3 regions of the Sphingomonas sp. DC4900 genome follow, and region 1 is predicted to be linked to each of the others. Evidence: predicted binding sites of a transcription regulator. Region 1 holds the regulator's gene; each other region holds the start of a gene.
What was found. Region 1 encodes LexA, which represses DNA repair genes until DNA is damaged. Its sites were predicted from a motif close to GTTCCNCNCTTGTTCT; they were not measured.
Positions count from the first base shown of each region.

Region 2: a site for LexA is predicted at 5,116-5,131, ahead of rmuC (DNA recombination protein RmuC). Genes of this name have one in related genera too.
Region 3: a site for LexA is predicted at 2,956-2,971, ahead of recA (recombinase RecA). Genes of this name have one in related genera too.

Region 1 covers NZ_JAFCUK010000004.1:179,712-187,569, forward strand. The annotation lists gene gltX (glutamate--tRNA ligase) at 1-139, opposite strand, end outside; gene ACP690_RS07355 (ComEC/Rec2 family competence protein) at 220-2,340, shown strand; gene lexA (transcriptional repressor LexA) at 2,611-3,303, opposite strand; gene ACP690_RS07365 (molybdopterin molybdotransferase MoeA) at 3,362-4,543, opposite strand; gene moaC (cyclic pyranopterin monophosphate synthase MoaC) at 4,548-5,015, opposite strand; gene trpC (indole-3-glycerol phosphate synthase TrpC) at 5,012-5,788, opposite strand; gene trpD (anthranilate phosphoribosyltransferase) at 5,785-6,780, opposite strand; gene ACP690_RS07385 (anthranilate synthase component II) at 6,777-7,361, opposite strand; gene ACP690_RS07390 (hypothetical protein) at 7,525-7,858, shown strand, end outside.
Region 2 covers NZ_JAFCUK010000010.1:34,330-42,187, forward strand. The annotation lists gene ACP690_RS12125 (stimulus-sensing domain-containing protein) at 1-64, shown strand, start outside; gene ACP690_RS12130 (HPr kinase/phosphorylase) at 70-504, shown strand; gene rapZ (RNase adapter RapZ) at 545-1,453, shown strand; gene ACP690_RS12140 (PTS sugar transporter subunit IIA) at 1,468-1,875, shown strand; gene ACP690_RS12145 (HPr family phosphocarrier protein) at 1,872-2,147, shown strand; gene ACP690_RS12150 (TrmH family RNA methyltransferase) at 2,298-3,098, shown strand; gene ACP690_RS12155 (hypothetical protein) at 3,210-3,440, opposite strand; gene rmuC (DNA recombination protein RmuC) at 3,451-5,040, opposite strand; gene ACP690_RS12165 (SGNH/GDSL hydrolase family protein) at 5,259-6,038, shown strand; gene ACP690_RS12170 (TIM-barrel domain-containing protein) at 6,035-7,858, shown strand, end outside.
Region 3 covers NZ_JAFCUK010000010.1:68,252-76,109, reverse strand. The annotation lists gene ACP690_RS12285 (electron transfer flavoprotein-ubiquinone oxidoreductase) at 1-290, shown strand, start outside; gene ACP690_RS12280 (tetratricopeptide repeat protein) at 262-1,884, shown strand; gene ACP690_RS12275 (4-(cytidine 5'-diphospho)-2-C-methyl-D-erythritol kinase) at 1,881-2,711, shown strand; gene recA (recombinase RecA) at 3,048-4,121, shown strand; gene ACP690_RS12265 (class I SAM-dependent methyltransferase) at 4,438-5,274, shown strand; gene ACP690_RS12260 (glutathione S-transferase family protein) at 5,271-5,900, shown strand; gene ACP690_RS12255 (dicarboxylate/amino acid:cation symporter) at 5,910-7,223, opposite strand; gene ACP690_RS12250 (M24 family metallopeptidase) at 7,296-7,858, shown strand, end outside.

The DNA.
Region 1 (7,858 bases):
CGCCATGGTGACGCGCGTACAGCCAATTGAACAGCGCGGTGCGCGCGCCGCCGAGGTGCAGATAGCCGGTGGGCGAGGGGGCGAATCGCGTGACTATTCCCGCGCCGTCGCCCGAACGATTTTCAACTGTTGCGCCCAACCGCGCTTGCTCCCAAAGTTTGAAACCTGATGGCCAGTTCAGCCGCCGCGGCCTCTAGCACGCGCTCCGTGCGCCTTCAAATGCCCCAGGGGTGGCATCGGTTGCGCGATCGTGTGGAAGCGTGGCTGCACGCGGAACGCGATCGGATTGCTTTATGGGTGCCGGTGGCGTTCGGGACGGGCGCTGGCGGCTGGTTCCTGATGCCCGACCCCAACCAGTGGATCGCGGCGATGCTGGCGGCACTCGCCATCGCCTGCGTTGCGGCGGCGATCGGGCGGGGCGGGCGGGCGGCGCATAGCGTCGCTGTCGGCGCGGTTCTGATGGCGGCAGGCGTGGCGACCGCATGGTGGCGCGCCGAGCAGGTCGCGGCCCCGGTGCTGGCGCGGCCGGTCGTCGCCGTGGTGACGGGGCGGGTGGTCGGGATGGAGGCGCTCGTCGCGCGCGATCTGGTGCGGCTGACGATCGAGAGCGATCCGGGGATCGGACTGCCACCGCGGGTGCGGATCAACCTGGCGACCGATGATGTGCCGAGGGGGCTGGGTGAGGCGGCGCGAATCCGGCTGCGGGCGCGGTTGATGCCTCCGGCCGCGGCGTCAGTGCCGGGAGCGTATGATTTTGCGCGGGCGGCGTGGTTTGCCGGGATTGGCGCGACCGGTCGGGGGTTCGCGCCGGTGGAGCTGGTGTCGCCCGGCGCGGCGGAGGGCAGCCTGCGGCGACGCCTGACCGCGCATATCACCGATCGGCTGGGGGGGAGCCGGGGCGGCATTGCGGCGGCGCTGGCGACCGGGGACGAGGGTGCGATCAGCGAGCGCGATGCGGAGGCGATGCGGCGGGCGGGCCTCGCGCATCTGCTGTCGGTCAGCGGGCTGCACATCACCGCGGCGGTGGCGGCGACGATGTTCGTCACGTTGCGGCTGCTCGCGCTGTGGCCATGGCTCGCCATCCGCGTCCGGTTGCCGTTGGTCGCGGCGGGGATGGGGGCGTTGGCCGCCATCGGCTATACGTTGCTCACCGGATCCCAGGTGCCCACGATCCGATCGTGCGTCGCCGCGCTGCTCGTGCTGGCGGCGCTGGCGATGGGGCGGGAGGCGATGACGCTGCGGCTGGTTGCGGCCGGCGCGATGGTCGTGCTCGCGGTGCGGCCGGAAGCGCTGGTGGGGCCAAGCTTCCAGCTGTCGTTCGCCGCGATCGTGGCGATCGTTGCGCTGCACGAGCATCCGCGGGTGCGCGGGTGGTTCGAGCCGCGTGAGGAAGCGCGCGCACGCCGTCTGCTACGCGGGCTTGGGTCGCTGCTGCTGACGGGCGTGGTGGTGGAGGCGGCGCTGATGCCGATCGCAATCTATCACTTCCACAAGGCGGGCCTGTATGGGGCTGCGGCCAATATCGTCGCCATCCCGCTGACGACGTTCGTCGTCATGCCGCTGGAGGCGGGGGCGTTGGTGCTGGACACGGTCGGGCTGGGCGGGCCCGTGTGGTGGTTGACCGATGGGGCGCTGCGCGGGCTGCTGTGGCTGGCGCATGTCGTGGCGGATGCGCCGGGCGCGTCTCTGGTGGTGTCGTCGATGCCGCTGGGGGCGTTTCTGTCGATGGTCGCCGGTGGGCTGTGGCTGGCGCTGTGGAGTACGCGGATGCGCTGGATCGGCGTGCTGCCGGTCGTCGCCGGTGCCGCCTGGGCGGCGTCGACCCCGCCACCCGATCTGCTGGTGACGGGGGACGGGCGGCATATGGCGATCCGGCTGGGTGGCCGGCTGGCGCTGCTGCGCGACCGCGCCGGGGACTATACGCGGGCGATGCTCGCCGAAAATGGCGGGACCGATGGCGAGCCGTGGCTGCTCGACGATCTGCCGGAGGCCCGGTGCAGCCGCGATGCGTGCGTGGCGGTCCTGCGGGACGGGGGAGGGCAGTCGTTCCGCGTCCTGGCAACCCGCAGCGGCTACCAACTGGCATGGCGGGATGTGGTCGCGGCCTGCGGGAGGGCGGACGTCGTGGTGAGCGACCGGCGGCTGCCGCGGGCGTGCCGGCCGCGCTGGCTGCGGCTAGACGCGCCCGTGCTGCGGCGTACCGGCGGGGTCATGCTGACCCTGGCGAGCGGGCGTGTGCGGACCGTGACGCAGCCAGGGGATCGGCATCCATGGTTGGTGGGAGCCAAGGTCGCCCCGCCTCGGCCGGACGATATCCCGACGGCCATGCCTCCGCGATGACCTCAGCTCGAGCGCTGGTCTCGGTCTGAGCCTTTGCGACGGGGCGCTGCTTCCCGTAGCGGCACGAGTTCGGGTCAATCCGTCATTGCTTCGCTGCGCTCGCAATGATGCCCGTGTCTAAACATCCGATATTTAAGGACTTTCAAGCACGCAATCAGCGGGAAGCCGGAATGCCCTGCCCTCGACGGGAGGCAGAAGGCGCCGTTTGGAAAGTCACAAAAGTCTCACGAACGATCGTGTTTTGCGGTGCGCCACCACGCCGGAATCCCGTCAGTCGTAGCGGCGCAGGATACCCGACAATTTGCCCTGCACGCGGACGTGCGAGGGAACGTAGCGCTGCGGCTCATAGGCGCGGTTGGCGGGATCGAGGCGGATCATCGCGCCTTCGCGACGGAAATATTTGAGTGTCGCCTCGCTATCCTCGATCAACGCAACGACGATCTCGCCATCGCGGGCGATGTCGGTACGGCGGATCAGCGCATAGTCGCCATCTAGAATACCAGCCTCGACCATCGAGTCGCCGGAAACCTCCAGCGCATAATGTTCGCCGGTGCCGAGCAACGCCGCGGGGACGGCGAGCATCGAACTGCCTTCGAACGCCTCGATCGGCACGCCGGCGGCGATCCGGCCGTGCAGCGGGATTTCGACGACGTCGTTCGCCGGCGAGGGGGCGGGACGCACATTGCCCGCGGCCGGCGCGCTCGGCGGCGCAGCGGGAGCGGGCGTTTCAGGCGCCTTGCGTTCGGAGCGTTCCGGCATGCGCAGCACTTCCAGCGCGCGCGCACGGTTGGGAAGGCGGCGGATGAAGTTGCGTTCCTCCAGCGCGCTGATCAGGCGGTGGACGCCGGACTTGGACTTGAGGTCGAGCGCGTCCTTCATCTCCTCGAACGACGGTGAGATGCCCGTCTCCTCGAGCCGGTCGTTGATGAAGCATACAAGCTCGTGCTGCTTGCGCGTGAGCATAAGCGGTCCTTCCCCGTCAGAACAGACGCGGAACTTCTAGGGAACAATTCGTGGGGCGTCAAGCGATGACGAGGATTTCCGCCGAGTCGCCCACGCGCGCGACGGGGGCACCGACCGGCCGCACGATCAGGCAATGCGAGCGCGCCAGCGTCAGCAGCATCGAACTGTCCTGAATGGTCGAGGCATAGGCGCGGCCGTCGCGCAGCTCTGCGCGCAGATAATCGGTGCGCGGGCCGTTGGCGGGCAGGTCTTCCCCCAGGATCGCCATCGTGCTGCGCGGCAGCGGGTTCGCAGCGCCGGACAGGTGCGCGATCAACGGTTTGACGAAGAGCAGGGCGGTGACGAAGGCCGATACCGGGTTGCCCGGCAGGCCCAGCACCTGCATCGCGCCGCGCCGTCCCGCCATCATCGGCTTGCCCGGCCGCAGCGCGATCCGCCAGAAATCGATGACGCCGCCCGCCGCCTCCAGCGCCGGGCGCACGAGGTCGTGGTCGCCCACGGACGCGCCGCCGGTGGTGACGAGCAGGTCGGCGTCGACGCGCGCGAACGCATCGCGCAGGCGATCGAGATCATCGGGCAGGATGCCGAGGTCGATCAGCTCGATCGGCAGGTCGGCGAGCATCGCCGTCAGCATCGCGCGGTTCGATTCGGGCAGCGCGCTCGCGTCGCCGCGGGTGCCCGGATCGACCAGTTCGTCGCCCGTCGCGCAGATGGCGACGCGCACCCGGCGGTGGACCGCGATCGTGCCGATGCCGCCGGTCGCGGCGACGGCGATGCGGGCTGGCGTCAGCCGCTCGCCGCGGGCGATCAGGCGATTGCCGGCGTGAAAGTCGAGGCCGCGGCGGCGGGTGTTGCGGCCGAGCGTTGCCGGGCCTTCGCCAGTCAGGTGGATCGCGGTGCCGGAGGCCGCGATCTCTTCCTGCACCATCACCGTGTCGGCGCCTTCGGGCATGGCCGCGCCGGTGAAGATGCGCGCGGTTTCGCCGGGCCCGACGGTGCCGGCAAAGGGGCGGCCGGCGGCGCTTTCGCCGATCAGCGTCCACGGTCCGGGCAGGTCGGTGAAGCGGATCGCATAGCCGTCCATCGCCGACAGGTCGGCGGCGGGCTGGGTGCGGCGGGCGGCGATGTCGTCCGCCGCCCAGCGGCCGGCGGCGGCGGTCAGCGGCACGGTTTCGGTCCCGACCGGCGGGGCGTGCGCGAACAGCCGCGCCTGGGCTTCGTCGATCGGGAGCAGCGCCATGGCGTCAGGCGCGCCAATCGCCAGAGGCGCCGCCGGCCTTTTCGAGCAGGCGGATGTCCGAGATGGTCATGGCGCGGTCCATCGCCTTCGCCATGTCGTAGATGGTGAGCAAGGCGACCGACACGGCGGTCAGCGCCTCCATCTCGACGCCGGTCTTGCCGTCGGTGGCGGTCAGCGCGGTTGCGGTGATGCCGGCATCGTCCAGCGTCAGGTCGAGCGTGACGCGGGTGAGGGGCAAGGGGTGGCAGAGCGGGATAAGGTCCGCGGTCTTTTTCGCCGCCATGATCCCGGCGACGCGGGCAACGGCGAGCACGTCGCCCTTCTTCGCGGCGCCGTCGCGGATTGCCGCCAGGGCGTCGGGTGCGATGGCGATGCGGCCGGTGGCGACCGCGCGACGCTGCGTCACCGCCTTGTCGCCGACATCGACCATATGCGCGGCACCGTCGGCGTCGATATGGGTGAGGCGGCTCACCCGACCAAGGCCCGCGTCGCGGCCTCGACGTCGTCGGCGCGCATCAGCGCCTCGCCGATCAGGAAGCAGCGCACGCCATGCGCCGCCATCGCATCGAGATCGGCGCGGGTTTCGAGGCCGCTTTCCGCAACGAAGGTGCAGCCCTTTGGCGCCTTGCCGACCAGCTCGTAGGTGCGGGCGAAGTCGACGGAGAAGTCGTGCAGATTGCGGTTGTTGACGCCGATCAGCCGCGATTTGAGGCGGAGCGCGCGGTCCAGTTCGGATTCGTCATGCACCTCGACCAGCACGTCCATGCCGCAATCGAGCGCCGACGCCTCGATTTCCGCCATCTGATTGTCGTCCAGCGCGGCAACGATGATGAGGATGGCATCGGCGCCGATCGAGCGGCTTTCGGTCGCCTGCCAGGGATCGACCATGAAATCCTTGCGGATCACGGGCAGGTCGCAGGCGGCGCGCGCGGCGATCAGATAGTCATCGCTGCCCTGGAACCATTGTTCGTCGGTGAGCACCGACAGGCAGGCCGCGCCACCCGCCTGATAAGCGCGCGCGTGGGCGGGCGGATCGAAATCGGCACGGATCAGCCCCTTGGACGGGCTGGCCTTTTTGATTTCGGCAATGAGCGCGTGGCCGGATGTGGCGTCGAGCGCGGCGCGGAAGCCGCGCGGCTTCGTCACCGCGGCGATGCGCGCGTCGAGATCGGCGAGGCTGATCGTCGCCTTGCGCGCGGCAACCTCTGCGCGCTTGGTTTCGATAATGCGGGACAAAATGGTCATCGGTAGGCGATCCAGCGGTCGAGGAGCGCGGCAGCGCGGCCGGCGTCGAGCGCTTCGGCGGCGGCCTGTGCGCCCGCAGTGAGATTGGGTGCGCGGTCGGCAACGACAAGCGCCGCCGCCGCGTTGAGCAGCACGGCGTCGCGATAGGCGCCCGCCTCTCCATCGAGCAGTCGGCGCAGTGCGGCGGCATTATAGGCCGGGTCGCCGCCGCGGATGGCGGCGAGCGGGTGGCGGGGCAGACCGGCGTCTTCCGGCGTGATGCGCGATGGCAGCGCCGCGCTGCCGACATTCACCGCGAGGCTGGGGCCGGCGGTGGACAGTTCGTCCAGGCCCTCTTCGCCCGAAATCACCGCGGCGCGTGCGGTGCCGAGCTGTTCCAGCGCCTCGGCATAGAGGCCGGCGTAATCGGGGCGGGCGATGCCGATCAGCTGGTGCGACACGCGCGCCGGATTGGCGAGCGGCCCCATCAGGTTGAAGATCGTGCGCTTGCCGATGCGGCGGCGGATCGGCGTGATCCGCGCCATCGCGGGATGGTGGTTGGCGGCGAACAGGAAGGCGATGCCGATATCGGCGAGGCTCGCCTCCGCGGTCGCGCCGGCGATCTCCATATCGAGGCCGAGCGCCTCCAGCGTATCCGCAGCGCCCGCTTTCGAGGAGGCGGCGCGGTTGCCGTGCTTGGCGACCGGTACGCCGCACGCCGCGACGACCAGCGCGACGGCGGTCGAGACGTTGAGCGTATGATGCCCGTCACCGCCCGTGCCGCAGACGTCGATCGCGCCATCGGGAGCGGCGATCGGGATCAGGCGGGCACGCAGCGCGCGCGCGGCCTCGGCGATCTCGATGCTGGTTTCGCCGCGATCGGACAGCGCCAGCAGGAAGTCGCCGATCGCCTCTGCCGAGACGCGTGCGTCGAGGATATCGGCAAACGCCTGCGCCGCGCTTTCGCGCGACAGCGGCGTCGATGGGTCGGGAAGCAGGACGATGCTGGTCACGGGCGCTCGCGCACCGGAATGCCGGCGATCGTCAGGAAGTTGGCGAGCATGGCATGGCCGTGTTCGGTCGCGATGCTTTCGGGATGGAACTGCACGCCGTGGATCGGCAGGTTTTCGTGGCGGAAGCCCATGACGATGCCATCCTGGGTGCGCGCGTTGACGACCAGGGGCGACGCCACGTCGTTGACGATCAGGCTGTGATAGCGCGTCGCCATGAACGGCGAGGGCAGCCCTTCGAACAGGCCGGTGCCGTCATGGTCGACCGGGGATGTCTTGCCGTGCATCAGTCCGCCGCGTTCGACCTTACCACCGAAATGCTGGCCGATCGCCTGATGGCCCAGGCACACGCCGAGCAGCGGACGCCCCGCATCCGCGGCCGCGGCGACGAGATCGAGGCTGACGCCCGCCTCGGTCGGGGTGCAGGGGCCGGGCGAGATGAGGAAGGCGCTGGCGCCCGACGACAGCGCCTGCCCCGCCGAAATGGCGTCGTTGCGCACCACCTCGACCTCGCTGCCCAGCTCCATGAGGTAGTGGACGAGGTTCCAGGTGAAGCTGTCGTAATTGTCGACGACGAGGATCATGGCGCCGCCATAGCCGAAGAGCGCGGGCGTGCAACCTGTCGCACCCTCTTGCGTCGTGGCAATCCTGTAGCAATGTCGGTTCGGTTAGACCCGAAAAACCATGCCACGCCGGCGGGAGCCATGGCGGCGGCTGCACGTTGAACGACCTGAAGGAGTGCCCGTCATGATCCGCCCGTTGCTGCTCGCCGCCCTCATCGCCCTGCCGGCGGTCGCCTCCGCGCAGACCACCCCCGCCACCGGGACGGACGGGACGGCGGAGGCGGGCTCGCCGCCGCAGCGGGTGCGGAGCGTGACGCTGGGCGTGGGACAGAAGTGCCCGCAGAGCACCTCGACCGAGATCGTCGTCTGCTCGACGCTCGACCAGCCCTATCGCATCCCGAAGCAGTTCCGCGACAGCGGGCCGATCCCGGCGCAGAACCAGGCATGGTCGAACAAGGTGGCGGTGCAGGACCAGATCGGTCGCGCCGCGGCCGGGTTGCCGGATACGTGCTCGCCCG
Region 2 (7,858 bases), on a different contig from region 1:
GCTGGCGGGCGCGCGCTTCGTCGTGCGCCTGCCGATCGCGGGCGCGCCATCTGCGGCGGACTGAGCATCATGACCATCCTTTCGTCGGAAATGCTGCACGCGACCAGTGTCGCGATCGATGGGCATGTCGTGCTGATCCAGGGTGTGTCCGGCACCGGCAAGTCCGATCTGGCGCTGCGCCTGATCGATCGCGGCGCGGTACTGGTCAGCGACGATCGCACCTTGGTGGTGCGGCAGGGAACCGCCCTGCTCGCACGGGCGCCGGACACCATTCGTGGCCAGATCGAGGTCCGGGGCCTCGGCATCGTCAGCATGCCGCAAGTGGATGACCTGCCGGTCGCGCTGATCGTGCATCTGGGCGGCGAGCCCGACCGCATGCCCGAGCGGCGACAACGGCTGCTCGCCGGGATCGCCGTTCGCGAACTTTCCTTCGACGCACATCACGCCTCGACCCCGCTGAAGATCGAATGGGCGGTCCGCCAACCCGGGGCGACGCCCGCGTGACACGCCCTCTCCTCTTTTCCCGCATTGCAGGGACGTATTGATGACCAAGGACATTCTGCTCGTCACCGGTCTGTCGGGTGCGGGCAAGTCGACCGTGTTGAAGACGCTGGAAGACCTGGGGTGGGAGGTGGTCGACAATCTGCCGCTCGCCCTGCTCGATCGACTGTTGGAAGCGCCGCTGGCACAGGGTGCTGCGGATGGCACTCAGCCGTTGGCGCTGGGTATCGGTGCGCGGACGCGCGACTTCGACCCGAAACGGATCATCGAGCGAATCCGCGCGCTGCGCGAAGGCCATGGGCTCGACGTCGGCATGCTGTTCCTCGATTGCGCGGGCTCCGAGCTCGAGCGCCGCTATTCGGAAACGCGACGGCGCCATCCGCTTGCCCCGGACCGTCCGGCCAGCGACGGCATCGCCCGCGAGCGCGAGCTGCTGGCGCCGCTGCGCGAATGGGCGAATCGGCTGATCGATACCACCGACCTCAGCGCCAACATGCTCGCGCAAAAGGTGCGGTCGACCTTCGCCGTGTCGGGCAGCGATGCGCCGGTGCTGTCGATCCAGTCGTTCGGTTTCGCCCGCGGCATTCCGCGCAACGCCGACCTGGTGTTCGACATGCGCTTCCTGCGCAATCCGCACTGGGACCCGCTGCTGCGCCCGGGCACCGGCCTGGACGCCGACGTTTCCGCTTATGTTGCGGCCGACCCCGCCTATCCCGCCGCGATGGAGCAGATCGGCAGCCTGCTCGAACTGCTGATCCCACGCTATCGCGCTGAGGGTAAAGCCTATGTCAGCGTCGCGATCGGCTGCACCGGCGGGCGGCATCGCTCGGTCCATGTCGCGGAACATCTCGCTCGACGGTTGCGCGACGCGGGTTTTTCGCCCACCATTACGCATCGCGACCTGGGGGCCGCACCGCAGGACTCGCTCGAGGGGCCGCCGGCCAGCAAATGAGTAACGTAACCGATATGATTGGCCTGGTTCTGGTGACGCACGGACGGCTCGCCGAAGAGTTCGTGACCGCCATGGTACATGTCGTGGGGCCGCAGGAGCGGATCGCCACCATCTCGATCGGTCCCGACGACGACATGGAAGAGCGCCGCGCGGACATCGCCGCGGCGATCGCCGCGGTCGATACGGGGCGTGGCGTCATCGTGCTGACCGACCTGTTCGGGGGTACGCCGTCGAACCTTGCCATCTCGCTGATGACGCGCGGGCATGTCGAGGTGATCGCTGGGATGAACCTGCCGATGCTGATCCGGCTGGGGTCGGCGCGCAAATCGATGAAGGTGGTCGAGGCGGTCGCCGCGGCACGCGAGGCGGGACGCAAATATATCTCGGTCGCATCCGAGGTGCTGGGCGAGGCGGCGGCATGAGCGCCGGCATCGAGCGCACCGTCCTGATCACCAACAAGCGCGGCCTGCACGCGCGGGCGAGCGCCAAGTTCGTCACCCTCGCCTCCAGCCAGCCGGTCGAGGTGCAGGTGCGCAAGGACGACGGCGCCGTCACCGGCACGTCGATCATGGGGCTGATGATGCTGGGCGCCGCCAAGGGCGATTCGATCACGATCAGCGCGGCGGGCGACGGGGCCGAGGCGGCGGTGAGCGCCTTGTGTGAGCTGGTCGAGGCGAAGTTCGGCGAAGACTGAGCGAGGCGCCGGCGGGATTTCGGCTGGCGTTCCGTTTAGGGCAGCGCCGCGGCAAAGTCGCGTCGTCGGACGCGGCTGTCGGCCGCGCCGGCCGGGCGTGTCGCTTTTGCCTTGCGTCAGCCTCCGGCTAGCGCGAAGGCCCGACACGCCATGCCCCGAGAGATTACCGCCTTTTCCAACCCGCTGGTCAAATATGCCCGCGAACTTCGCGACAAGAAGCATCGTCGCGGCGCGCGGCAGTTCATGGCCGAGGGCCTGCGCATCCTGACCGAAGCGCGCGAGACGGGCCGCCTGCCCCGCATCCTGTTCTATGCGGCAGCCAATGCCGACCATCCGTTGGTCCATGCGCTGTCGATCGACGTCGAGATGGCGGGCGGCGAGTCGATCCAGACGACGCCCGACATCCTATCCAAGCTGTCGGGCAAGGATAACCCGCAGGCCGTCGTGGGCGTGTTCGACGAATTCGACCGCGCGTTGGCCGACCTCGACCGCAACAGTGCCGGCATCTGGCTGGTCGCCGAGCGACTGCGCGATCCGGGCAATCTCGGCACCATCCTACGCACCGCCGATGCGGTGGGCGCCGGCGGGCTGATCCTGATCGGCGAATGCGTCGATCCTTTCTCGGTCGAGGCCGTCCGCGCGAGCATGGGGGCGCTGTTCACCGTGCCCGTGGTTCGGAGCGGTTGGGAGGAGTTCCTCGGGTGGCTGCGGCAGGGACCGGGACAGCTGGTGGGACTGAGCCTCGACACCACCCACGACTATCGCGGGGCGACCTATGCCGCGCCGACGTTCCTGCTGACGGGCAATGAGGCGCAGGGGATGCCGGCGGAGTATGCCGCGGCGTGTGATCTGCTGGTCAAGATTCCGATGCTGGGCAAGGCGGACAGCCTCAACGCGGCGGTCGCGACGGCGGTGATGGCCTATGAGGTGCTGGCTCAGCAGAGCCGGTGATTGCCCGTTTTTACGGCAACATGACCATCTTGGTGAAAACGATCGGGGCTGATCGTTTCGGTTTCTGTACCCATGCTGCCCGCAGACAGGCCGCAGGGTAGAGCAAGCCATCTATCCGCCGATCATGCCACTGACGCGCACCGCGCCGCCATCGTTGAAGACGCTGCCGGATACCATGCCACTGATCCGGGCGCGGGCACCCTCTTCGACATAGACGTCGCCCGCGACCATGCCGCTGATGCGGACGTCGCAGCCGGGACGGATGAAGACATCGCCGGCGACCATCCCGGTGATGCGGCCGTCCTGATCCATCACGATATCGCCGGGGTGCATGCCCTTCATCGCGGGTTCCTCATTCGGCTGCGTCGGGAAGGCGCAGTACGTCATCGCCGTAGCGCGCCAAGGCCTCGACCGGTTCCGCAACGCCGATCTCGCGTGCCCCGGGTTCGATGTTGAGGTCGCGGAACTTGCGTGCGGACACCAGAGCACGGCTCTCAAAGCTCGACACGAAGCTGTTGTAATTGTTCACCGCGGTGGTGAGGCCGCTGCCGACCTTGCGCAGATCCTCGCCGGCCTTGGCGAGACGGTCGTACAGCTCCTTTCCGAGCGCGCCGATCGCACGGGCTTCGCTGGCGAGCTTTTCCTGACGCCACACTGCCGCGACGGTGCGGGCGATGGCGATGAGGTTGGTGGGGGTGGCGAGCAGGACCTTTTTGTCGAAGGCATAGTCCCACAGGCCGGCGTCATGCTCCAGCGCGGCGGAGAGGAAGTGTTCGCCGGGGACGAACATCACGACATATTCGGGCGTATCGTCGAACTGCGACCAATAGGCCTTGGCGCTGAGGCCGTTGATATGCGCGCGCATCGAGGCGGCATGGGCGGTGAGGCCGATATGGCGCTCGTTCTCGTCGACCGCGCCGAACGCGTCCTGGTAGGCGTTGAGCGACACCTTGGCGTCGATGATGAGCGACTTGCCGCCGGGGACGCGGACGATCGCGTCGGGGCGCAGGCGCCCCCCTTCCCCGTCCGCGACGCTGACCTCCATCGCAAAATCCGTGTGCTCGGCAAGGCCGCAGGTTTCGAGGACGTTGCGCAACTGCTGTTCGCCCCAGCGACCGCGGGCTTTGGGTGCATTGCGGAGCGCATTGACGAGCTTGGCGGCTTCGCCCGAGACGCGTTCCTGACCGAGGCGCATCTGTTCGATCTGGCCCTTGAGGTCGCCGAAGGCGTCGCGGCGCTCGGCCTCGACCTTGGCGACGCCCTCTTCATAGCGCGCCAGGCGGTCGTTGACCGGCTGGAGCAGCGACTTGAGATTGCTGCCGGCAAGTTCTTCGGACTGGCGGAAGCGTGCCTCGGCTCGATCGAGGAACGCCTTTTGCGCGTCGGTCAGCGCCTTGTTGGCGAGGTCGTTGAACTGCGTCGCCATCATCTCCTTCGCCTCGCGCATGTCGGCGAGGCGGGCTTCGAATGCCTCGCTCTGTGCCTGCATCGCGGCGAGATCGGCGCGGGCGGCATCGCGATCGGCGCGGATCGTCGCCAGTTCGCGGCGGAGCAGGTCGGCAGCGGCGAGACTCTGATCGATCTGGGCGCGCAGGTCGATCAGCCGGACCTCCGCGGCCTCGACCTGCGCGCCGGCGGCGGCAAGGTCGGCGCGTGCCGCGTCGCGGTCGCTGCGGACGGCGAGGAGTTCGGTGCGCAGCGCGTCGGCGGTGGCGATGCGATCGTCGACCTGGGCTCGCAAACCGGCGAGTTCGCGCATCGCGTCGTTGCGTTCGCGCTCCACCGCGTCGCGCGTCCGGGCGACGAGCTCAGCGTCGGCGACCTTGCTCTGCGCGACCGCCAGATCGGCGGCGAGTCGACCGCTGCGACGGGCCGCCAGCAGCCAACCGATCAGCAGGCCGGCGGCAAGCGCGAGAATGGCAACGACAAGCAACTGGTCCACGAACGTCCCTTCGAAAGGTCACAAAAGTCACGCCGAAGAGGGTGTTTTTCCGTGACGATCCCTTGGCCTATGCCAGGAACATAGATCGAACGAAGCGTGTAGGACAGCCCCTTTTTCAATCCGACCGGCTGAGAGATTGGACACGCGCGACCGGGCGGCTACGATAGCGCTCACAAGAGGTAGGGGAGAATGTCGTGGGCAATGGTTGGCTGGGTGTCATGGGCGCCGCGGTGCTGGTGTCGGGCGCGGTGCCCGCCGCGGCACAGGTCAGCGCCGCCGGCGATCCCTTCGCAAGCGACCCGACCGGGATCGTCGCCGATCCCTGCCCTGCCCATCCCAAGGTTGGCTGGGCCGCGCAGCAGTTGCACACTCTGACCCGCGATTTCGGGCAGCTATGCCGCTATCGCGCCGCCAATGCCGCGCTGACGGAACGGCCGCGGGTGGTATTCGCGGGAGACTCGATCACCGACAATTGGATCAACCTCGATCCCACCTTCTTCAGCGACGGCGTGATCGATCGCGGGATCGGCGGGCAGACGACGCCGCAGCTGCTGGTCCGCTTTCGCCAGGACGTGATCGACCTGCACCCGCAGGCCGTCCACATCATGATCGGCACCAACGACATCGCCGGCAACACCGGTGCAGCAACGATCGAGACGGTGGAAGGGCATATCGCGAGCATGGCGGAGCTGGCGCGCGCGCATGGCATCCGGGTGATCCTTGCCTCCGTGCCGCCGGCGGGCGCCTTCCCCTGGGCGAAGGACAAGCAGCCGGTGCCGCAGATCGCGGCGCTGAATGCGTGGATCCGGGAGTATGCCCAGCGCGAGGGGTTCACCTATGTCGATTATCATCCCGTGTTGGACGACGGGCAAGGCGCGATGAAGCCGGGGCTGGCGAGCGACGGCGTGCATCCGACGGCGGCGGGCTATGCTGCGATGCGGCCCGTGGCCGAGGCGGCGATCCGCCAGGCACTGGGCGAACGGGGAGCGGGCCGATGAAGCGCCTCGCCCTCATCGCCGCGCTGCTGGCCGGCAGCGCGCCCGCCTATGCCCAGCGACTGGCGACCGTCGAGCGCCATGGGGCGCTGGTGTCGGTGGAGCCCTACGGGCCGGGGATCGTACGCGTGACGATCGCGACGGATCGGGGCCAAGCGGAAGGCCTGCCGGGCTATGGCATTTCCGGCAAAAGCGATGCCGCGGGCTGGAGCCGACAGCGGGGGAACGACGGCGGCGACGTCTTCGCCTCGGGCGACCTGCGCGTCACCGTGGCGGCGCAACCCTGGCCCAAGCCGCCGAGCCAGATGGAACGCTATTTCGCTCCGTCTCTGCCGCCCGTGTCGATCCGCTTCGACCGTGCCGACGGCACACCGCTGACCGCGATGACCGGGTGGGAGATGGCGCCGCACGACGTAACGGGCGAGCATACGTTCCGAGTCGGCGCGACCTTCGCCGACACGCCCGACACGCACTACTATGGCTTGGGCCAATATCAGGACGGCGTGCTCGACCTGCGCGGGCGGACGATCGATTGCCGCCACGATTACGATCGCCCCGCCGGCGAAGCGGTGTGCGTGCCGTTCATGGTGACGGACAAAGGCTATGCGATCCTGTGGGACAATCCGTCGGCGACGATCGTCTCGCCCGGCCTGCACAGCCAGACGCATCTGCAATCCAACGTCGGCGAGCGCGTGTCGTTCTTCGTCATCGCCGGGCGGACCAGCGACGATCTGTATGCGGGCTATGCCAGGTTGATCGGCGCGACGCCGCTGCCGCCCAAAGCAGCCTTCGGCCTGATCCAGAGCAAGGCGCGCTACGAGACGCAGGCGGAGCTGACCGCGGTGGCGGACGGGTACTGGCAGCGCCGCTATCCGCTCGACATCATCGTGCTCGACTGGTTCTATTGGACCCGGATGGGGCAGCTGGACATCGACCGGACGGCGTTTCCCGATCCGGTCGCCATGAACGCCCATCTGAAGTCGCAGGGCGTCCGCAGCATCGTCAGCATCTGGCCGCGGTTCGAAAAGGAGAGCCGCTGGTTCGACACGCTCGCCGCCAAGGGCTGGCTGCTGCACGACGCGGAGGGCAAGCCGGTGGACGGACTGTCGATCCGATCGGATCGCGCGGGCGCGCTGATCGACAGCACCAACCCGGACGCACGCGCCTGGTATTGGGGCAAGATCCGCGACGATATCTTCAGCGCGGGCTTCGATTTCGCCTGGCTGGACGAGACCGAACCCGATCTGGTGCCGGACGGCTTCCACTATGCGATCGGCACGGGCGATCGCTATCACAACGTCTTCCCGCTGCTGCATACGCTGAGTGTCGCGGAAGGCTCGGCGCGCGACCGGCCGGATATGCGCAACCTGATCCTGTGCCGGGCGGCCTATCTGGGGACGCAGGCGAACGGCTGCCTGTTCTGGTCGTCGGACGTGCGCTCGACGTGGGAGGCGTTGCGGCGGCAGGTGCCGGCGGGGCTCGGCATGACGGCGAGCGGCATCGCCTATTGGTCGAGCGATACGGGCGGGTGGCAGTGGCCCAATGGCCCGGCGGCGCAGCGCCCCGTGCTGATCGATCCGGCGGGCGCGACCGCCATGGCGCCGTCGTATCGCGACTATCCCGAGCTGTTCGTGCGCTGGTTCCAGTATAATGTGTTCACGCCGACGCTGCGCATCCATGGCCAGCGGCCGGCGACGGCGATCTGGGACTATGGCACGGCGGCCGAGCCGGTGCTCGCCGCCTCGCTGCGGCTGCGGTACGAACTGCTGCCCTATATCTATGCGCTGGGACGCCAGACCAGCCTGACCGGTGCGCCGTTCATG
Region 3 (7,858 bases), on a different contig from region 1:
CGGTGTTCCTGTCGAACACCAACCACGAGGAGGACCAGCCTGTCCACCTGACGCTGAAGGACCCCAACGTCCCCGTCGAATACGATCTGCCGCTCTACGACGAGCCCGCGCAACGCTATTGCCCGGCCGGCGTTTACGAGATCGTCGGGCAGGAGACGGGCGATCCCAAGTTCGTCATCAACGCGCAGAATTGCGTCCACTGCAAGACGTGCGACATCAAGGACCCCACGCAGAACATCAACTGGGTGGTGCCGGAGGGCGGTGGAGGCCCCAATTATCCCAATATGTAAGCGTCTGTTCCTTGCATCGGTTCTGAGCGTCGCGGTCGCCGCGCCAGCTCAGGCCGATGCGGCACGCCGTGCCGATCCGGTCGCGGACTATATGCAGGCCCGCGTCGCCGATGCTGACGGTGATGTGGCGACGGCGATCGCCGGCTACGCCCGTGCGCTCGCCGCCCGGCCCACCGATACGACGGTGGCGCTGAGGGCGTATCGCGAAGCGCTCGCGGCCGGCGATATCCCGCTCGCCACCCGCGCCGCCGCGGTGCTGCGCGACCAGCCCGGCGCGCCTGCCGACCTCGCGCTGCTCCCCCTCGCGCTCGCCGCCGCGCGCAACGACGCGGCAGGCGCCGAGGCCGCGACACAGGCGCTCGCCCGCACGCCGCTGTCGGTGATGGTCCCGGCACTCAGAGCGTGGATCGCCTACAGCCGCGGCGGAAATCCGAGCGCCCCGATCGTCGCCGCCAATGTCGGCAGCACGCCCGTCGCCCAGCGCCTCGCGGCCGAGACTGCGGCCTTGCTCCAAATCGCGATGGGCGACGTGCAGGGCGGCCTGCGCGGGGTGCAGGCGCTCCGCGAAACCGGCTCCCCCGTCGATCTGCGCCTGTCCGCCGCGCAATTGCTGTTCGGCACCGGCCATGCCGACGAGGCGCGCGCGCTGCTCGCCGGTGACGACCCCGCACTCGCCGCCCTCCGCCAGGGTTCCCCCGCCAAGCCGACGCTCGCTTATGGCGTCTCGCGCCTGCTCGCCCGCGTCGCCGGCGACCTCGTCGATCAGGACGTCGCGCCGCTGTCGATCGCGCTCACCCGCACCGCGCTCATCGCCTCGCCCGCCAACGATCGCGCCCGCCTGCTGCTCGCCCAGGCGCTCGCGGGGGAGGATGCGACCGATCAGGCGCTCGTCACGCTCGACGCCGTGCCCGCGTCCAGCCCCTTTGCCTCCACCGCCGTTGCCGCGCGCATATCGATCCTCGCCCGCGCCGATCGCACCGCCGACGCCCTCGCACTCGCCCGCCGCGACGCCGAGCGCGCCGACGCCGGCCCCGCCGCCTGGCAGCTCTACGCCGATCAGCTCAGCACCGCCGGCAACAACGCCGAAGCCGCCCGCTGGTATCGCCGCATCGCCGAGGCGCAGCCCGCCGCGTGGAACGCCTGGCTGCAATATGGCGGCGCGCTGGAGCAGGCGGGCGATTGGCCCGCCGCCCGCGCCGCGTTGCAAAAGGCGGTTGCGCTCGCCCCTGCCGAGCCGCTCGCGCTCAATTACCTCGGCTACGCGCAGGCCGAACGCCGCGTCGACGTGCCTGCCTCGATCGCGATGCTGCAACGCGCGCACGCCGCCAAGCCCGACGATGCCTCGATCGCCGATTCGCTTGGCTGGGCGCTGTTCGTCAACGGCGACACCGCGCGCGCGCTGCCGCTGATCGAGCGCGCCGCCGAGGCGGAGCCGACGAATGCCGAAATCGCCGAACATCTCGGCGACGTCTATTGGGCGCTGGGCCGCCGCTACGAAGCCCGCTACGCGTGGCGCGCCGCGGCGTTGACCGCTCCGGCCCAGGACGCCGCGGCGCTCGCCACCCGGATTGCACAAGGCCCGCCCGCCCGATGATCGTCGAAGCCGCCCCCGCCAAGATCAACCTCGCGCTCCACGTCCGCCATCGCCGGCCGGACGGCTATCACGCGCTCGAAACGCTGTTCGCCTTCGCAGCCGATGGCGACACGGTGACCGTCGTACCCGCCGACACCGACAGTTTCGCCATCACCGGCCCGTTCGCCGCGGCACTCGAGACGGCATCCGGCCCGAACCTCGTGCAAAAAGCCGCCGACGCCTTCCGCGAGACGTTCGGCATCGCCGGGCATCACGCGATCACGCTCGACAAGCATCTCCCCATCGCCTCAGGGATGGGCGGCGGATCGGCCGACGCCGCCGCGACGCTGCGCGCGCTCGCCCGCCTGCATGGCGTCGCCTCGCAGGACCCGCGCCTCTTCGTCCTCGCCGAAACGCTCGGCGCCGACGTGCCCGCCTGCCTCGATGGCCGCACCACCCTGGGCACGGGCAAGGGCGACGCGCTGATCCCCATCGCTGGCCTCGCCGGCATGCCGCTGCTTCTGGTTAACCCCGGCGTCGCGGTCAGCACCGCCGCGGTCTTCGCCCGCTGGGACGGCACCGACCGCGGCGGCATTGCAGGGGAGGGCGACCTTCTCACCCGCGCCACCGCCGGCCGCAACGACCTGCAACCCGCCGCGCTCGCACTCGCCCCCGTCATCGCCGACGTCCTGTCGCTTCTCGAAGGGGCAACCGGCGTCCATCTGGCCCGCATGTCCGGCAGCGGCGCCACCTGCTTCGCCTTGTTCGCGGACGACACGACCCGTGACGCCGCCCGCGACGCGGCGGCAGCCAAAGGCTGGTGGACCCTCGCCACGACCCTTACCTAAAAGGGCTATCCCTCCCGCTCTCCAACCGTCATCCCAGTGCAGGCTGGGATCTTATATTTATAGCGCGCCACCAGCGCCGAGAAAGACGCAAGCCTCCGCTGGGGTGACGCCAAAGGCTGCGAAAAGCCGCCGCTGCCACAAGCGCAACCCCTCCGCGTCCTCCGCGCCTCCGCGCGCAAAACCTCTTCGCGTCTTCGCGTCTTCGCGCGAACCATATCCACCAACCCCATGGCCCAAAACCAAAGTTCCCCTCTTGTTCTCATGGAACAAACATCGTACATACAGAACAGACGCGTTGCTCATGCCGCGCGCTTGCTCTAGCGAGGAACCCTCCCGATGGCCGCCAATCTGAAAGTGATCGACACCGGCATGGCAACCGCAAACGCAGACCGTCAAAAGGCGCTCGACGCCGCCCTCGCGCAGATCGATCGCGCCTTCGGCAAGGGCAGCGCGATGAAGCTCGGCCAGAAGGAAACGATGCAGGTCGAGGCGATCTCGACCGGCAGCCTCGGCCTCGACATTGCGCTCGGCGTCGGTGGCCTGCCGCGCGGCCGCGTGATCGAAGTCTATGGCCCTGAATCGTCGGGCAAGACGACGCTTGCGCTGCATGTCATCGCCGAAGCGCAGAAGAACGGCGGCACCGCCGCCTTCGTCGACGCCGAACACGCGCTCGATCCCGTCTATGCCAAGAAGCTGGGCGTCAACATCGACGAACTGATCGTGTCGCAGCCCGACACCGGCGAACAGGCGCTCGAAATCACCGACACGCTCGTCCGCTCGAACGCGATCGACGTGCTCGTGGTCGATTCGGTCGCCGCGCTCGTCCCCCGCGCCGAAATCGAGGGCGAGATGGGCGACAGCCACGTCGGCCTGCAGGCGCGCCTGATGTCGCAGTCGCTGCGCAAGCTCACCGGCTCGATCAGCCGCTCGCGCTGCATGGTGATCTTCATCAACCAGCTGCGCATGAAGATCGGCGTGATGTACGGCAATCCGGAAACGACGACGGGCGGCAACGCGCTGAAGTTCTACGCCTCCGTCCGCCTCGACATCCGCCGCACGGGCGCGATCAAGGACCGCGAGGAAGTTACCGGCAACACCACGCGCGTGAAGGTGGTGAAGAACAAGGTCGCCCCGCCGTTCAAGCAGGTCGAATTCGACATCATGTACGGCGAGGGCATTTCGAAGATCGGTGAGATCCTCGATCTCGGCGTGAAGGCGGGCCTCGTCGAAAAGTCGGGCAGCTGGTTCTCCTACGATTCGGTACGGATCGGGCAGGGGCGTGAGAACGCCAAGAACTACCTGCGCGAGAATCCCGAAATGGCCGACCGCCTCGAAAAGGCGATCCGTCAGCGCACCGAAAAGGTCGCCGAGGAAATGATGGCCGGCCCGGAAGCCGACGACGATCTGTGATCGCCGCGCCATCCGATCGGATGCTACGAGAGGGGCTCGCCGGCAACGGCGGGCCCCTTTCGCATGGGGGCGCTTCGGACGATGACGTATCCTCCACTTCGTCCACTTCCACGCTCGTTTTGGCGGAAATGGGTTGGGTGGGTAGAAGGACGACGGCGATAACAATCATGGCATCACCCTCACCCTTCCGGCGCTTCGCGCCTCCCTCCCTCTCCCATTGGGAGAGGGAAGGGGCCCGCCCGGCGCAGCCGGGTGGGAAGGGTGAGGGCGACGCGTCACTGAGCTAGAGCCAACCCATCGAAACCGGACCCACCCCATGACCACCGCCACAGACTGGACCGGCCGCGTCGGCCGCACCTGGGCCGCCGAATGGCAGCGCACCGACCGTTCCTTCGCCAATTTGTCCCCGCATCTCGACGCCGCGATCCGCAGCGCCGCCCCCGCCGGCCCCTTCCACGCGATCGACATCGGCTGCGGCGCCGGCGCCACCAGCCTCGCGCTCGCCGACGCCCGCCCCGACGCCACCGTCACCGGCCTGGACCTGTCCGCCGACCTGATCCGGACGGCGCGCACCCGCGCCGGCGACCGCGGCACCGTCGCCTTCCATCATGGCGACGCCATTGCGATGACCCCGCAACTCCCACCCGCCGACCTCATCGTCTCGCGCCACGGCGTCATGTTCTTCGCCGATCCCGTTGCCGCCTTCGCCACGCTCCGCACCGCGGCCAACCCCGGCGCCCGCCTCGTCTTCTCCTGCTTCCGCGACCGCAGTGACAATGTCTGGGCGTCCGATCTGATCGAGCAGGTCACCGGCACCCGCCCACAATCCGCCGCCGGTTACGCCCCTGGACCCTTCGGGTTCGCCGACCGGACCGCCACGGCCGCGATCCTCACCCAGGCGGGCTGGAGCGTCGACAGCGCCACCCGCATCGACTTCGCATATGTCGCCGGGGCCGGCCCCGATCCGGTCGCCGATGCCGCCGATTTCTTCCACCACATCGGCCCGCTCGCCTCGGCGCTCAAGGACGCCGCCGATCCATCGCTCGACGATCGGCTCAAATCGGCATTGCAGCGTTATACAGCCGACGGCATCGTCGCGCTCCCGGCCTCCGCCTGGATCTGGCGCGCGACCGCAACAGGGGAACAGCCATGATCATCGTTCACCATCTCGAAAACAGCCGGTCGCAGCGCGTGCTGTGGATGCTCGAGGAACTGGGCCTGCCCTATCAGGTCAAGCGCTACGAGCGGAACAAGACGACGATGCTGGCGCCGCCCGAGCTGAAGCAGGTCCACCCCTTGGGCAAGTCGCCGGTCATCGAGGATACGGACGGCGGCAACGTCATCGCCGAAACCGGTGCGATCGTCGAATATCTGGTCGAGAAGGCCGACGGCCGCCTCGGAGCGCCCGCGCATCGCGACTCGGCGCTCCGCTACCGCTTCTGGCTGCATTATGCCGAAGGCTCGCTGATGCCGCCACTGCTGCTGAAGCTCGTCCTCAGCAAGGTGCCGCTGATGGGCAAGCCCGCGATGAAGCGCATCCAGCCGATGATCGACGTCCACCTCGACTATGTCGAATCGGAGCTGAAGCAGCGCCCCTGGTTCGCCGGCGACGCGATGACCGCCGCCGACATCATGATGAGCTTCCCACTGGAGGCGGCGCGCAGCCGCGCCGGCCTCGATACCGCTCGCCCGGCGACGATCGCCTGGCTGGAAAAGGTGCATGCCCGCCCGGCCTACCAGGCCGCGCTGGCGCAGGGCGGGCCCTACGCCTACGCCTGATCCTGGCGTTTAGTGCCTGAAGCTGGTGGCCGGCGGCAACGCCGGCCCCTCCGCCACCGCCGGGTCGATCTCGGCCGGCTCGCGAGGGTCGAAGCCGCCCTCCCACTTGGCGACCACCGATGCCGCCACCGCATTGCCGATTACGTTGGTCGCGGTGCGGCCCATGTCGAGGAAATGGTCGATGGCCAGGATCAGCAGCAGCCCCGCCTCCGGAATGTCGAACACCGGCAGCACCGCGGCGATCACCACCAGGCTGGCCCGCGGCACGCCCGCAATGCCCTTGGACGAGATCATCAGGAACAGCAGCATCGCTACCTGCGTCCCCAGCGGCATGTCGATGCCATAGGCCTGGGCGATGAACAGCGACGCGAACGTCATGTAGATCATCGACCCGTCGAGGTTGAACGAATAGCCCAAGGGGAGAACGAAACTCGCGATCCGCGGCGGCACCCCGAACTTGTCGAGCGCCTCCAGCATCCGCGGATAGGCCGCTTCCGACGAGGCGGTGGTGAAGGCGACCAGCAGCGGCTCGCGAACGTAGCGGATCAGATCCTTGATCCGCGGCCCGATGACGAGGAACCCGACGCCGAGCAGCACCGCCCACAGGCACAGGAGCGCGAAATAGAAACTGCCCATGAAGAAGGCGAGCTGCCCGATCACCCCGGCACCGCGCTCGGCGAGCGTCGCGGTCACGGCGCAGAACACCGCCACCGGCGCGACGCGCATCACATAGTCGGTGATCCGCAGCATGACGGCGACGAGGCCGTCGACCGCCCGCACCAGCGGCGCACCCCGCTCGCCGACCGCGGTCAGCGCGACCCCGACGAAGATCGAAAAGACGACGATCTGCAGGATCTCGTTGGTCGCCATCGCCTCGATCATCGATGCGGGGACGATATGCGTGATGAACTTGTCGAGGCTGAATGCCGCGGTCGCGACACCCGCATCGGTGCCGGCCGGCGGCAGCGCCAGGTTGATGCCGACGCCCGGATGGATCGCATTGACCAGCACCAGGCCGAGGCCGAGCGACACCAGGCTCGCGCCGATGAACCAGCCGATCGCCTTCGCCCCGACGCGCCCCAGCGCCGCGGTATCGCCCATCTGCGCAATGCCGCTGACCAAAGTCGCGAAGACGAGCGGCGCGATGATCATCTTGATCAGCCGCAGGAACACCGTCGTGCCGATCGTGAAATAGCCGGCGATCGCCTTCAGCCGCGCCGCGGCCTCCGGCGTGCCGTCGTCCAGCCAGCCGTTCAGAACCAGGCCGGTAACGATGCCGAGCAACAGGCCGATAACAATAAACACAGTCAGCCGCTTGGCCATTCATTCCCTCCCGGATTCGCGCTTAAGGGAAGGGGATTGCGAGCGCCGGGTCAAGCGCCGTATCGTTTCGCGATGCCCTTCACCCCTTCGCGCCGCACGTTTCTCGCCGCGGCTGCCGCTACGCCGCTGCTCTCGTCGGCCATCCTCCGCGCCGCCGAACCCGACCTGTCCGCGCTCCGCGACATCACCACCGGCGCCCAGCCGATCGGCCCCGACGAGCGCGCCCGCCGCCTGGCCCGCGCTCAGGCGCTGATGGCGCAGAACGACATCGGCGCCGTCCTGATCGAGCCGGGATCCTCAATGATCTACTTCACTGGCGTGCGCTGGGGTCGCAGCGAGCGGCCGACGCTCGCTATCCTGCCCCGCGAAGGCCAGCCGCTGATCGTCACGCCGTTTTTCGAAGAACCCTCGGTGCGTCAGACGCTCGCCGTCCCCGCGGAGGTGCGCGTCTGGCAGGAGGACGGCAACGCGCTCGCCATCGTCGCCGGTTGGCTAAAGGAGCGCGGCCTCGCCAACGCCAGGATCGGCATCGAGGAGACCGTCCGCAGCTTCATCCCCGCCGACCTTGCCCGCTTCGCTCCCCCCGCACGGCAAGTCAGCGCCAACCCAATCGTCCGCGGTTGCCGCATGGTGAA